Regions from separate parts of the Arthrobacter sp. MYb224 genome, predicted to be linked through region 1. Evidence: riboswitches for the same ligand, from Rfam matches in the RefSeq annotation. Region 1 holds a riboswitch; each other region holds the start of a gene.

Region 1 (4,889 bases):
CAACCAGTCTCGTAGGAGCTACCTGGTGGCAGATGCTTCGAAGATCGGAGGGCATTCCTTCGTGATCTTAGATCGCGAAAACCTCACCGGCCTGATCACCGACGATCAGATCACGGACGAGCAACGGGAGGCCCTTGCCATGGCAGGAATCCCGGTCATCACCAAAACGGGAATATCTGCGGCACAGTAAGTGCATCGGGCCAACGCTGCAGCATGGTCAGGCGCTGCAGCATGATCCGCTCGGACTCCTTGCTCAGCCGCAGCACAGCAGTCGAAGTCTATGATCGATATGTGACTGGTGAAAAGACATTGACGACGAGCGGCACTCGCATCCTGAAGATTGAGATTTTCCTCGTTCTAGGGCTCTCACTCGGACAGAGCGCCGTGTATTCGCTTATCAGCTTTGCCGACAAGGCGACTCGTGCGCCATTGCGCGAGCAGACCACATCCATGAACAATCCGCTGAACACGCGAGAATACTTTGACCTGGCGTACCAGCTCCTGGATATCCTTTTCGCCCTGCTCCCGGTGGCCCTCGCGCTCTATTTCATGCATCGAACGCTCGGACGAAGCATCCGGGACGTAGGCTTCGATTTCCGTCGTCCTGGCAAGGATGCGCTGCTCGGGGTGTGCTTGTTTCTCGTCATGGGAATCGGCACGCTAGGCGTATATGCAGCGGGTCGGGCATTCGGCATCACCACAGCGCTGGCCACGGCAAATCTCGCAGACTACTGGTGGAGTGTGCCGGTGCTGGTCCTTTCAGCGGTACGCCATGCAGTACTGGAGGAAGTCGTGATGTTGGCTTTCCTCTTCGGCTACGGCAAGAGACTCAATCTTGGACCCTGGGTGCTGATTCTCGGTTCGGCCCTGCTGCGCGGAAGCTATCATCTGTACCAAGGGGCCGGACCGATGATCGGCAACTTCGCCATGGGTGTGGTCTTTGGCTGGCTCTATCATAAATACGGTCGCGTCATGCCCCTGGTCATCGCGCATTTCCTGCTGGATGCCGTTGGTTTTGTAGGCTTCTTGCTCATCGGCCCGGCCATCGGCATTGGTGCCTGAGCACTTTCCAGATTCATGATGGCCCAATTTCTAAGTGCTTTTAGCAGGGGAGCGAAAATGCAGATTAGCGAGCTTCAGATGAATGGCCTTGCCGAGGTGGTCGCACTCTGGCAACGGGTGGAACTCACCCGGCCTTGGAATGATCCGCGGGCCGATGCGGAACAAGCGCTACGCAACGAGTCATCCACAATTCTTGTGGGGCACCGCGACGGAGCGCTGCTTGCCTCCGCGATGGTTGGTTTTGATGGTCACCGCGGGTGGCTGTACTACGTTGCGGTCCGTCCCGAGAGCCAGGGCCAAGGACTGGGCCAACAGATCGTTGGCGCGGCCACCGATTGGTTGCGCCGACGTTCGGTGCCCAAGGTGCAGCTGATGGTTCGCTCCGAGAACTCGCAGGTCATTCGATTCTACGAGCAGCAAGGCTACGAAACCCAAGACATTGTGGTTTTGGGCAAGCGGCTATAGGCAGAGCAGAGCCTTGCCAGTTTGAGCGCACAACTGGCATTAAAGAAGAGTAGGTGGGGGCGCCATTGCCCCCACCTACCTTCGTGCGTACCTTGTCTTACAGCACCACGGTACCGTTATCGGTTTCGAAAGTTACAGACAAGATGCCCGGGGTCCCGTTGGGTGCTTCATACTCCATGCTCACCGCACCGAGATTCACGTTTTCTGGCTGCCCCAGCCAATCAAGGACTCGGTCGCGTGAACCGGCAATGGCAATGCTCTGGATCTGGCCAGCGGGATCCAGCGCACGGGAAGGGTGCAAGTCTTCGGTGCCGGCGTCCCAGCGCAACAAGTATGGAACCTGCGGGTCCGCGATCAGACCTTTGATGCCAATCTGCTGCCAGGTGAGTTCGCGGCCGTCAGGGAACTTGCGGTTACCCGGAACCGATTTGCGTCCCAGGCGCTCTTCTGCGCTTGAGAGATCCTCAACTGAAACACACCATCCCATCCATCCGCCGCCCAGCTCGGAACGGGCACGGACCGCCTGCCCAAACGGTGCCTTGTCGCTAGCGGGGTGGTTCAGAACTTCAACTACTTCTAGGTATTGGTCATGCTTGAGCGGGAAAATTACATTGCGAGTTCCGAATCGCGGATGCACGCCTCCCTTGACGAATTCCAAGCCCAAAGCCTCGGAGATTCTTTCGGCGGTTGGCATGAGCCCGTCCGGGCCACATGCGTACGTAACGTGATCTAGCCTCATCATGTGCCCATCATGTCACTATGTGATTCAAGTCTCGACTTAGGCTACCCTAACTGGCGAACTGGCGATCGAACGCTCTGCATAAATTGCGTTATAAAAGTGCAATATGACCGATTGCGTCACTTTGAGCCACTTCATATTGCCAAGATCTTCGGTTGTCCGGCAGACTTGTGTCAGGTCATGAGTCCCAGTAACAAGCCCCGGCTTACTGGGCGGCAACCCTCCTCCGCGGTGGGGTGCCCCGGGTGAAGACCTGGCCCTCGGCACAAACTGTGTCTAGGACAAGCGCGGGTTACCCCCTGGAAAGTACCTCGACGAGGAGCTTCCTGTCGGTGTGTTTTTTAGTGGTGTACCCCCATAGTCAACAAGCTATATGGAGGAAACCATGAGTAACAACTGGTCATTTGAGACGCGTCAGATCCACTCCGGACAACAGCCCGACCCGGTTACCGGAGCGCGTGCCTTGCCGATCTATCAGACGTCTTCGTTCGTCTTCCCCAGCGCAGAGAGCGCGGCCGCGCGCTTCGCCTTGCAGGAGCTGGAGCCGATCTACACTCGCATTGGAAATCCAACCCAGGAAGCCGTCGAAAACCGCATTGCCGACCTCGAAGGCGGTGTCGGCGCACTTTTGCTCGCCTCCGGGCAGGCGGCCACCACCTTCGCCATCCTGAACCTGGCCCAGGCCGGCGACCACCTCGTTGCCAGCCCAAGCCTGTATGGCGGAACGCAGAACCTGTTCAAGCACACGTTGCGCAAGCTCGGCATCCAGGTCACCTTCGTGGCCGATCCGGATAACCTGGCGCAGTGGCGCGAGGCTGTGCAGCCAAATACCAAAGCGTTCTTCGGCGAGGTGGTCTCCAACCCGCGTCAGGACATCCTGGACATCGAGGGAATCTCGGAGATTGCCCACGAAGCCGGTGTTCCGTTGCTGGTGGACAACACCTTGGCCACCCCATACCTGATCCGTCCGATCGAGTGGGGCGCGGACATCGTCATCCACTCGGCTACCAAGTATCTCGGCGGGCACGGCACCGCCATTGCCGGCGTCATCGTGGATTCGGGGAAGTTCGACTTCGCCAAGGATCCGGAACGCTTCCCTGATTTCAACACCCCGGACGAGTCCTACAACGGATTGGTGTTCGCCCGAGATCTGGGCGTCAACGGCATTCTCGGCGCAAACCTCGCCTACATCCTCAAGGCACGCGTGCAGTTGCTGCGCGACCTGGGCTCATCGGTGGCACCCTTCAACGCCTTCTTGATTGCCCAAGGGCTGGAAACCCTGTCGCTCCGCGTGGAACGCCACGTGCAGAATGCCAAGGAAGTCGCCGCCTGGCTTGAAGGCCATGACCAAGTCGAGCAGGTCGCCTATGCCGGGTTGCCTTCCTCGCCATGGTTTGAGCGTGGCCAGAAATATGCGCCAAACGGTGTTGGGGCGGTCATCGCCTTTGACGTTGCCGGCGGCGCCGAAGCGGGCAAGGCATTCGTAGATGCCCTAGAACTCCATTCGAATGTGGCGAATATCGGCGACGTTCGCTCGCTGGTGATTCACCCCGCTTCGACCACCCATGCACAGCTGACCGAGGCGGAACGCCTGTCGGCCGGCGTGCGCCCGGGGCTCGTTCGGCTGAGCGTGGGGCTGGAGAACATCAAGGACATACTCGCTGACTTGCAACTTGGTTTTGCTGCGATCGCAGAGCCTGCCAACCAGGAATTGCAGGAAACCCTCTAGGCATGGCATCCATAGTGACTACCGAAGAGACTCTCGACTCGAAGAACCTCGCCGACGGACAGGACGGCATTTTGCGCCGCGCGTCCGTGGGGGAGTACACCTTCGAAACCGGTGGATACCTGCCGCGTATCGAGCTGGCCTATGAATCATGGGGGCAGCTGAACGCGGACGGGTCAAATGCGGTGCTGGTTATGCACGCGCTGACCGGTGATGCTCACGTATCGCAGGGAGATTCGCAGACCCCGGGCTGGTGGGAAGACTTTGTCGGCCCCGGGCTGACCGTTGATACAGACAATTACTTTGTCCTGGCCATCAACATCATTGGTGGTTGCAATGGATCCACCGGGCCCGGTTCGCTCGACGAACACGGCGAAGCCTGGGGCTCACGTTTCCCCTTCGTCACGATCAAAGACTCGGTGCGCCTTGAGGCGCGCCTGGCCGACCTGCTCGGGGTGCACACCTGGCATACGGTCATCGGTGGTTCCATGGGTGGAGCGCGGGCCCTCGAATGGGCAGTCGAATTTCCGGAACGGGTCAAGAACGTGGTTGTCATGGCCTCCAGCGCGCAAGCTACGGCGGAGCAGATCGCATTTGCGCAGGTGCAGACCGAGGCGATTCGCCTCGATCCAAATTTTGCGCAAGGCGACTACTACGCCAACGGTGTGCGCCCGGATGCCGGCTTGGGCCTAGCCCGCCGACTGGCGCATATCACCTACCGCTCCGAAGTCGAGCTGGAGACGCGTTTCGCGCGCAAGCCGCAGCCCGGGGAACAGCCACTGGATACCTCGGAAGGTGCACGCGGACGCTACCAGGTGGAAAGCTACCTGGATCACCAAGCGACCAAGCTGGTGCATCGGTTCGATGCGAATAGCTATCTGGTGATCACCGAGGCCT
Region 2 (4,889 bases), on a different contig from region 1:
GTGCTCCAGCCTGACCAATTTGGTTTCAGGTACTGAGAAGAGCTGTCCAACCTCTAAGCCCAACACTTCGCAGAGCCTGAGCAACGTCGACACCGAAGGGCTAGTCAAGTCTCGCTCCACGCGAGACAAGAACCCCTTGGTCAGTCCGGACATTTCGGCCACCTGGTCGATGGTCATTCGTCGGGTTTGGCGTACCCCACGCAAACGGGCGCCGATATTAATCGACGAGCCGGTGGGCTCTACGGGCAGTGTTTTCATGCTCTCCCACCATTTTGACACCGGCGCAGCCCTAGCTTGGCAGTACCCGGCCTACAATTCCGCTAAACCAATCCGGTTCAGGTTCCTACACTGCGTCAGTTTACCAATAGGCAACGAGAACTTCGCCGAACTCACGCTTCAGTCCTGAAGTCAGCAAACAAGCCCTCAATGCGCCGTCGCTGTTTATTCAATCGCCATGAAACTAGACTCGGCACATGGATACCGATAGCAATCCGTCCTCCAAGAGACTTCGGAACTATTTGAACGAGGCCCGAAACACCGTGCTCTGGAAGTGTCAGGGACTCTCCGAAGAGTTGGCCCGCCGTCCCATGACGGATACCGGAACACACATGCTTGGTGTCATCTACCATCTAGCAATCACCGAATACGGTTATTTCGGCGAGTGCCTAGGTCGTGTGCCCAACGATCGGCATGTGCTTCAACTACTGCAAAGCGATGATCCGCAGATCGACTTCCTGCCTCCCGCCAGCTTCTCCGTAGAAGATGTTCTCGCGTTGTATCGAAAGTCCATCGCATTCGCCGAGCAGACGCTCGATGAATTGAACTTAGAGTCCCCGGCTGAGGTCCCCTGGTGGTCAGTGCATCGGCATACCACCGTGGAGCATCTCATTGTTCATATGATCGCGGAAACCTCCCGGCATGCTGGGCATCTTGATATCGTCCGAGAGCTTCTCGACGGACAGGTAGGACTGCGTGAACAGGCGAGAAATATCCCCGGCTTTAGCCCTGAGCAATGGAAGCAACAGCGCTCCACCCTGCAGCGAATCGCCGAGCAGTCCTAACACCGGTCTTGGTTAAAGCTCGCTCAAACCCCTAGCCGGGCACCGCCTCAAAGTGCTCGCATAAGCTCGCACCAGCTCGGATGGCCTCATCCGAGCCCAGCGGCTAGAGCACCAGCTTTGAAATCCTCACCACGCAAATGATTCGGATCCCCTTCCCTTCCTCGCACGCCTGAAGATCTCGAAGGCCAAGGCCTCGCCTGCGACGATGGAACTCTGGTTGATCGCTGTAAGGAGCTGGCAGGCTTGGGACTTGGCCGTGACTTTCACCCTCGCAGCATGCGCTCCGGCAGACTCCGGGATCTCAGGCAATGCAACCTTGCCGGGGAAAACTCGTTGTCCTTCTCAGGATTGCAGAATGAGAATTACCTGCGCAGCGTACAGCTCACAGACGCGAACGGCATCGTGCGCTTCACCAGCATCTTCCCCGCGTATTACGCCGGACGCTGGCCGCATATCCACCTCGAAGATTGCCCGGCCCCAGAACTCGTTCACCGATTCGGCCAACGCTATCGCCAACTCAAAGGCAGCCCTGCCCCAAGAGGCCCGTAATGCGGTGCATGCAGCGACCGGTCACGAGCGGTCGGCAACTAATCTGAAGGGCGCCACCTGCGGCGAAATCACCTCCGGTTACGCCGTAAAGTTCGAAGTCGAGGTCAACCCCTGGACCGAACCCCGCGACGGGGCATGCCTGGCGGTGGCCCCGGCAACGACGGCGGGCCGGCAGGAGAATCACCGGTAATGCCGGATGGGCAGGGCCCCGGCCAGCAATCTGCACCTTCGGCGAGCGCAGAATCCTAATCGGCACGGGGCCGTGCACCATGAGACCCGCGAGAGCTGCGTATGACGTTTCACTACGCGGCCGGATGGCGCACCGGTGTAACATCGTGGTGTTGCTTCACGAGATGCGGCGCCAAGCTCCGACTGGCCGCACACCAACCCCAGGTTCATGGGTGGTTCGGATGAAGAAGCGGTCCGTACGCCAATCGGCTACGGGCAAGAGCTCTTTTAAGGGTCCACGATAGTTATGGCTTTAAACGTCCTTCCCATTATCGACCTGCAAACCGGCCAGGTGCAGTTTCCGCTTCGCGGGGTCTGGGTCAGCTATTACGTCACGGACCCGCACCTGCTCACCCGTTTGCTAGCCAGAACCGTGGGTCCGCCGAGCTTCGATAGTCAGCGCGAGGAACTTTCGGTATTCGTGGCAGTTCGGGGGCAAAACGCTGGCACCGCCCACGTATTTAGTCTTGCCAAATTCCCAGTGCTTGAATCGCTCACTAAACTAGGGGGTTGAACCTAATCCGGATCATCTGCCCGTGAACATGATCCAATCTGCCGCAGGAGACGCATCCCCGTGATGGCCCAAACCTCAACTCCCGAACCAACCAAGGCGCAGATCCGCCGCTGGCGCCAGTACATGGCCGATGAGGTCGCCGAAGGCGCGATCTACCGTGAACTGGCCGAAAAGCGCACCGGACAAGAACGCCAAATTCTCCGTGGGCTAGCCGAAGCGGAAGAACGCCACGAAAATTACTGGCGAACCAAGCTCGGCGAACATGTACGCCCGGTCCGCCCGTCCATGCGGCGCACAATGTTGCGTTTCATGGCCCGTCATTTCGGTTCGGTGTTTGTCTTGGCGCTGGCCCAACGCGCCGAAGGCAACTCTCCCTACGCCACCGATCAGGACGCCGCTCCGCAAATGGCGGCGGACGAGCAGGTGCATGAGGAAGTCATTCGTGCTTTGGCTACGGTCGGCCGGTCCCGGTTGTCCGGCAACTTCCGAGCCGCAGTATTCGGGGCGAATGACGGTCTGGTCTCAAATCTAGCCCTGGTCATGGGCATCGGGGCCACCGGTGTGGCCTCGTCCCTCGTGCTCTTCTCCGGAATTGCCGGCCTGCTGGCTGGCGCGCTGTCCATGGCTGCCGGGGAATTCGTGTCAGTCCGTTCCCAACGTGAGCTTCTCACCGCGTCGCGCCCTACCCAGGTCACGCTTTCTGCCGCCCGCGACCTCGATCTAGATGCCAACGAATTGGTCTTGATCTACAAGGCACGTGGCATGAACAATGAGGATGCCGAACACCGCGCGGCAGAACGCATGGGGCTGTTTACCTGCGATTGCAACCCCTCCTTCTCGCTCCATCCAGAAGTTCGCAGCGCGGAGCTGGAACGCGAACATGAGGAGCTAGGTTCGGCACCGGGAGCCGCCATTTCTTCGTTCATGTTCTTCGCTTCCGGCGCAGTTATTCCGATCCTGCCTTACATCTTCGGGCTCACCGGGCTAGCTGCGGTGAGCGTGGCAGTCGCTTTGGTCAGCATCGCGTTGCTGCTCACCGGCGGCGTCGTTGGCCTGCTATCCGGCGCGTCCCCGCTCAAACGCGGCATCCGTCAGCTGGCCATTGGCTTGGGTGCGGCCGCTGTAACCTACTGCTTGGGTTTGCTCTTCGGCACCACCGTGGCTTAGCTCCAAGAAGCAGACTACTGGCCGTTGCCCCAACATGATGCGTCGTGGGGCAACGGCCGGTCTCGTTATTAGAACCGCGTGCGGCGCCGCAATGGAGTCATTGTTTCAATGAATTCGACAGCTTCTTGCACCGAGTCCACCAAAGCTATCCTGCTTTCCATGGCCCTCCCGGCGGCAAGCGCCTGCAGCAAGGGCCAGACTGGAAGCTTCCGGGTCCAATGCTCGCGGCCCACCAACACAATGGGAGCTACGCGAGCGCCAGTCGCGTAGTAGTTTTCGCAGGCGTCTTGGAATATTTCCTGGACTGTCCCGGCTGCACCGGGAAGCACAATGATTCCGCCATTTGCCTGTTCGAGCAGGATGGCTTCGCGAATCGAGTTCGTGAAAAACTTTGCTATATGCGTGGCGAACAGGTTCGGTGGCTCATGGCCATAAAACCAGGTGGGTACGCCCATTGAACTTTTCGTGCTGGGGAATTTTTCACGCACTCGCAATGCCGCACGCGCCCAGGCAGTCCGATGACGGATCGCGTCCGGAGCTTGTGCGAGGATATCCACGGCTCTACCGATAGCCGTTTCGTCATAGTCTGCAAGCCACGCGCCGGCGTTAGCCGCTTCCATGGCCCCTGGTCCCCCACCGGTAACAATCGAATAGCCTCGACCGGTCAGCATTGCACCGAGCCGTACTGCATCGGCGAATTCTTGCGTGCCACGTGCTACCGCGTGCCCACCCATGATCCCGATCATGGGTGTCTCGGCAAATACCCCGTCGTAAACAGCATTCAACATGGCCTGGCCAATATGGTGATCATGCAAAGTCGTTGCCATCGTGCTGTCATCGGTAGAAAATTCCGCAGGTGAATTTGCTTGCGAATAGGTATAGATCTGCGCGTCGAGCACCTGCGAGTAGGGCGCTTCCTTGATCCCCGCGTAGAGCTCTAGCGGGGAATAGAGCTCACGTTCGGAAATATTGAAGGGCAGTTGCGCTCCGGTACTCATGCATAGCCCGCCGGTTGCTTCCACGAGCGAACGTCCGGCCTTGGAGTAGACGCAATCAATAAAAAGGCAGTCGGCAAGGTCCAAAGCGCCTAAGACCGCGTCCCTAGCTTGAAGATCAACCCGGTGTACGCGCCAGTTTCGGGCAAGCGATGCTTGGGTTTCCATGGCTTCGGCGGCGAGCCTGTCGAACTCAATCACTGTGGTGATATTGACCGCTCGGGCGGGGAGGTGGGGCCACACATGAGACATGCACCTACGCTACCTTGAACACAAGTGATTATTCACAGTTAGCGTCCTCAACTTTCACCTACGCCCCGAACGTGAAACGATGAGAGGATGACTGATTCTGTGCCACCACTCATTGACGCAAGG
Region 3 (4,889 bases), on a different contig from region 1:
TATTTCGGGCCGCCGACGGCAGGTAGCCGGTGACCACATTCCAGCCGACACGGCCATTGGTCAGGTGGTCCAGGGTGGCCAGGCGGCGCGCGAAGGCATAAGGGTGCTCATAGGCGGTGCCGGCGGTGACGCCGAAGCCGAGGTTCTCGGTGACCGCGGCCATCGCGGAGACGAGCATCATCGGGTCATTAACCGGCGCCTGGGCTCCGCTGCGCAGCGGAGTCTCGTTGGTGCCCTTGTAGACGTCGTAGGTGCCCAGCACGTCGGCGAGGAACAGCCCGTCGAATTTGCCCTTTTCCAGCACCTTGGCCAGGTGGGTCCAGTAGCCCAGGGTGTTGTAGGTCGACGCCTTGTCATCCGGGTGGCGCCAGAGGCCCGGCGACTGGTGCACCACGCAGTTCATATCGAAGGCGTTAAAAAGGATTTCGCGCTTGTTCTCGCTCATTGGTGTGCCCCTATCCATAGAAGAAAAATCTTGTAAGTCTAAAAATCTGTGTTCGAGGAGTGTTGCCTAGCTGCCGGCGAACCGGTTTGCTCCGGTTACCGTGCCGGTGACGGACAGCCGTTGGGGCTGCACGCCGTTGATCTCGTAGTCCCCCACGATGCGCGCCTTGTAGATCGCCGGATTGTGCGTCGCGATGGTTCGGGCGTTGCGCCAGTGGCGGTCCATATTGCAGCTATTGCGAGTGGAAGATGCACCCAGCGCGTCGAAGAGCTTGCTGGTCGCTCCGATGACCAGCGGCTGCACGATCGTCTGAGCACGGTTTGCCGCCAGTTCGCACACGGCAAAGCGCTCCTCGGCGTTCAGGTTCGCGTCGGCCATGGCCGCTTCGACCTCCAGCACCGCGCCCATGACCACGGACTCCGCGGCGAAGATTTCGGCGGAAACCTCCCCGACGAGCTGCAAGACCTGCGGTTCGCGGTGCACCGGAACTCCGGTGCCGGTGCTGAAACTGCGGGTACGCGCCTGCACGGAGGAGCGCAGGTCGTTCAGTGCCGCCCGTCCGATTCCGGCCTGTACCGCCATGAGCACGAGTTGGAAGATCGCGGCTTCCGGATCCGTGGGATCCTCCGGCATGAAGGTGTCCACCGGAACTTCGTGGAATTCGGTGCTGCCGGTACCGGTGAGCTGTTGGCCGAAACCATCCCAGTCATCGAGGATTTTCACGCCGCTGTGCTGGGTGGAAACTACCGCGATCTGGCGCCCTGGGAGTTGCGGGTGCGCCACCGCTACGGTGGTCCAGTCGGCGAAGATGGTGCCGGTGCAATAGAACTTCCGCCCATTGACCAGCCAGCGCGACCCCTCCTCGGTGACCTTGGTGTTGAGCAACCCGAGGGCGTTGCCGCCTTCCTCGGTGTAGGCGTTGCCCACGATCTGCCCGGAGCTGATTCGGGCAACCCATTTGCTACGGAGCTGCGCATCTTCCAGCCGCACCGCATTTTCCACGAAGGCAATATGCGCGCGCCATAGCTGAGCCACATGCGAGTCGGCCTCGGCTAATTCGATGAGCAACCGGAAGACATCGCTCAAGCGCGCCCCATGGCCGCCGTCGGCAACCGGCAGGCGCAGCGCACCGAAGCGCTCACGGTTCAGCAAGCCAACCTGTTCGAAAGGCAGGATCCGCTGCCGGTCGCGTTCCCTTGCACCGGCGGCGATCTGTGCGAACACCGGACGGAAAATGCCGGCAAGCCGTTCATACTGCTCGTCAGCGCCGGGGCCCGGGGTGATTTTCAGCAGCTGCCGGGTAGGAAGTTCCTGTGGAAGGTCGTCAAGCTCCACCGCGCTACCCGCAATAGACGGGTCGCTGAGCGCATTAAAGTCGCCAGCGGGATCGCCAAATGACATCGAAAGTCCTCAATTCTTTCCATCGGTCCTGGCTGTAGCACCGTCCCGCGCCAATATTTAGGTGGGTGGTTGCTGCGACGTCGACGAGCCAGATCTCTCGGTCGCTCTGGATGGTTCGTAATCATTTGTAGCCTGAGGTCTACTTCGTCCTCAACCCGGTTAGTCACATTTCGTCGTGCACGGATGGAGATTGAAATGCATCAAGGACAGCACTTGCCTAACGCGGCCGAACACAACGCCTAGCGTTTAGCGATTTTTCGGCCAAATGCGCGATCAGTGAAATAAAAATCGAAACATCACGATGATGTGACGCATCTATCGAATATTTATCATGTTACGAAAGATTTGCATTGAAATCGTTCGAAGGCCTGTAATAGTCGTGTAACCATCCCGAGCGGCTAAGAGATCTGGCTCTGTGACGCCGCAGCAACCACCACACACGGTTAATAAACCAAACGGTGTCCGGTGCTACCGCCAGGAACGATGGAGATGAAAATGACTACAGCCTTTGCCTTGCCCGAGACCGTCCAAAGCGCAACGGCGCTCGACGTGGAGTTCCTCGAGCTATCGCGTACTTTCACCGCCAAGAAGGAAAGCAACACGGTGCTTCGCGACGTGAATCTGCGCCTCGGAGCGGGCCAGATTGTTGCAATTCTCGGCGCAAGCGGTTGCGGCAAATCCACTCTCTTGCGGGCGGCCTCCGGCCTGGACCGCCCCTCCACCGGGTCGGTGGTCATCGGAAGCCGCGCCGTGACGGGGATAGATGAGCGGTGCGCCGTTGCATTCCAGGAACCACGGCTATTGCCTTGGCGCTCGGTCCGAGACAACGTGTCCATCGGCCTTGCGCCGGGAACCGACAAGCAATCCGGGCGCCAGCTGATCGCCGAGCTGCTGGAGCTGACCGGCTTGAGCCACGCAGCAGATCTGCGCCCACGTGAAATTTCCGGGGGCATGGCTCAGCGGGTTTCGCTTGCTCGCGCGTTGGCCCGGCGCCCGGGCGTCCTGCTTCTCGACGAACCCTTTGGTGCGCTCGATGCGCTGACCCGAATGAAAATGCAGGATCTGCTGCTGGCCATCCATAAGTCTTTCCCGACTACCGTGCTGCTGGTGACCCACGACGTCGATGAGGCGCTGACTCTCGCCGACCGCATCGTCGTGCTGGGCCGACCCGAGGGCCAGGCCTCGGCGACCGTGATCGAGGATCGAGTCCTGTCCGCGGCGCACCCGCGCAGCCATACGAGCAGCGAATTCGTCGCCCACCGCACAGCGCTGCTGAGCCTGCTCGGCGTTGATCCGACGAACCACTAGCACTTTCTACCGCACTCATTTGGTCCCGCGGGCCTTCCATTCGCACAAATCAAGGATTTTCCATGCTCTCGAATCGTTTTTCCCGTCGCGCCGCACTATCCGTAGCAACGCTTGGCATTTCGGCCCTGGTGCTGACCGGATGCGCGGGCGAGAACGCCGCAGCCGACGGCCAGACGCTGTCCATCGACTTCGCCACCTACAATCCGCTGAGCCTGGTCCTGAAAGAAAAGGGGTGGCTGGACGCCGCCGCTAAGGAACAAGGGGTCAGCGTCGAATGGATCCAGTCGGCCGGCTCGAACAAGGCCAACGAGGCGCTGCGCGCCGATGCCGTGGATGTGGGATCCACCGCCGGTTCGGCAGCACTGCTGGCCCGCTCCAACGGCTCACCTATCAAGACCATCTCGCTGTATTCGCAGCCCGAATGGTCCGCCCTAGTGGTGAACGAGGACTCGGATATCAAGTCGGTCAAGGACCTTGAGGGCAAACAGGTCGCGGCCACCAAGGGCACCGACCCCTACTTCTTCTTGCTGCAATCCTTGGCCGAAGCCGGTCTGAGCGATTCGGACATCACCTTGCAGAACGTGCAGCACGCCGATGGGCGCACCGCGCTGGTCAACGGTTCGGTCGATGCCTGGAGCGGCCTGGATCCGATCATGGCCGATGCCGAACAGGACGGCGCGAAGCTGCTCTACCGTAACTTGGACTTCAACACCTATGGCGCGTTGAATGCCCGCGAAGATTTCATCGAGGAGAGCCCCGAACTCGCCCAGCTGGTGGTGGACTCCTACGAGAAGGCTCGCGGATGGGCCGCCGCCAATCCTGGTGAAACGGCGAGCATTCTGGCCGAGGTTGCAGGTCTGGAGGCCCCGGTCGCCACCCAGGTGATCGAGGAACGCTCGAACCTCGACGTGGACACCGTGCCGGGTGAGGATTTCATTTCGGTGCTGCGCAATATCGGACCTACCTTCGTGGCCAACAAGGACGTCTCCACCCAGGACGCAGTCGATCAAGCGCTGGAATCCCTGGTGGATGAGCAGTTCGCTGCCCAGGCCGACGCGACGAAGATCGCCGGGGAATAAGCAACATGTCTTCAGCGAACCAAACCCAGCAAGCCAGCACGCCGGTGCAGGCACGCGAAAGCCTTGGCGCCAGGCTTCTGAAGCTACCGCACTGGCTGCTCGCGCTGATCCTGCCGCTCATCGTCTTGCTCACCTGGCAGGTGGTGACGACCACCGGCATCGTCGCGCCGTGGTCCTTGCCGACTCCGGCGGCCGTGGTGGCCGCGGCCGGCGAACTGCTCGAAGGCGGCGAGCTGGGCAAACATGTGGGCATTTCGACCCAGCGTGTACTGCTCGGATTCTTCTTCGGCTCGCTGCTCGGCCTGCTGTTCGGCGCGCTGGTCGGACTGTCCCGGCTCGCCGACGCACTGCTCGGCCTGAGCATCGGGGCGCTGCGCGCCGTGCCTTCGCTGGCCTGGGTTCCGCTGCTCATCCTGTGGATGAAGATGGGCGAGGACTCCAAGGTCACGCTGGTCATCATCGGCGCATTCTTCCCGGTGTTCACCACCGTTGCCTTGGCCCTGCGCCACGTGGACCGCCAGCTCATCGAAGCCGCGCGCGCGTTCGGACTGAACGGCCTGAAGCTGCTGCGCACCGTGCAGCTTCCCGCGGTGGTTCCCTCGGTCTTCTCCGGGCTTCGCCTCGCCTTGGCCCAGGCCTGGCTGTTCCTGGTCGCC

What was found. A riboswitch is a leader RNA that binds a small molecule or an ion and turns the genes downstream of it on or off. The one in region 1 is predicted to bind S-adenosylmethionine.
Region 2: linked by a shared signal. The riboswitch ahead of CQ017_RS14060 (hypothetical protein) and the one ahead of CQ017_RS11180 (bifunctional o-acetylhomoserine/o-acetylserine sulfhydrylase) in region 1 are both predicted to bind S-adenosylmethionine.
Region 3: linked by a shared signal. The riboswitch ahead of CQ017_RS09700 (ABC transporter ATP-binding protein) and the one ahead of CQ017_RS11180 (bifunctional o-acetylhomoserine/o-acetylserine sulfhydrylase) in region 1 are both predicted to bind S-adenosylmethionine.

Annotation. Positions count from the first base shown of each region.
Region 1 is NZ_PCPU01000005.1:126,674-131,562, reverse strand. It holds gene CQ017_RS11200 (DeoR/GlpR family DNA-binding transcription regulator) at 1-190, shown strand, start outside; gene CQ017_RS11195 (CPBP family intramembrane glutamic endopeptidase) at 310-1,062, shown strand; gene CQ017_RS11190 (GNAT family acetyltransferase) at 1,120-1,527, shown strand; gene CQ017_RS11185 (VOC family protein) at 1,625-2,269, opposite strand; SAM riboswitch class IV at 2,443-2,560, shown strand; gene CQ017_RS11180 (bifunctional o-acetylhomoserine/o-acetylserine sulfhydrylase) at 2,652-3,995, shown strand; gene CQ017_RS11175 (homoserine O-acetyltransferase) at 3,998-4,889, shown strand, end outside.
Region 2 is NZ_PCPU01000007.1:121,712-126,600, forward strand. It holds gene CQ017_RS14040 (helix-turn-helix domain-containing protein) at 1-258, opposite strand, end outside; gene CQ017_RS14045 (DinB family protein) at 474-1,061, shown strand; gene CQ017_RS17915 (hypothetical protein) at 1,417-1,800, shown strand; SAM riboswitch class IV at 1,955-2,067, shown strand; gene CQ017_RS14060 (hypothetical protein) at 2,086-2,352, shown strand; gene CQ017_RS14065 (VIT1/CCC1 family protein) at 2,416-3,519, shown strand; gene CQ017_RS14070 (LOG family protein) at 3,588-4,715, opposite strand; gene CQ017_RS14075 (DEAD/DEAH box helicase) at 4,866-4,889, shown strand, end outside.
Region 3 is NZ_PCPU01000004.1:251,914-256,802, forward strand. It holds gene CQ017_RS09690 (LLM class flavin-dependent oxidoreductase) at 1-445, opposite strand, end outside; gene CQ017_RS09695 (acyl-CoA dehydrogenase) at 512-1,846, opposite strand; SAM riboswitch class I at 1,863-1,963, opposite strand; SAM riboswitch class I at 2,229-2,336, shown strand; gene CQ017_RS09700 (ABC transporter ATP-binding protein) at 2,342-3,154, shown strand; gene CQ017_RS09705 (aliphatic sulfonate ABC transporter substrate-binding protein) at 3,217-4,233, shown strand; gene CQ017_RS09710 (ABC transporter permease) at 4,239-4,889, shown strand, end outside.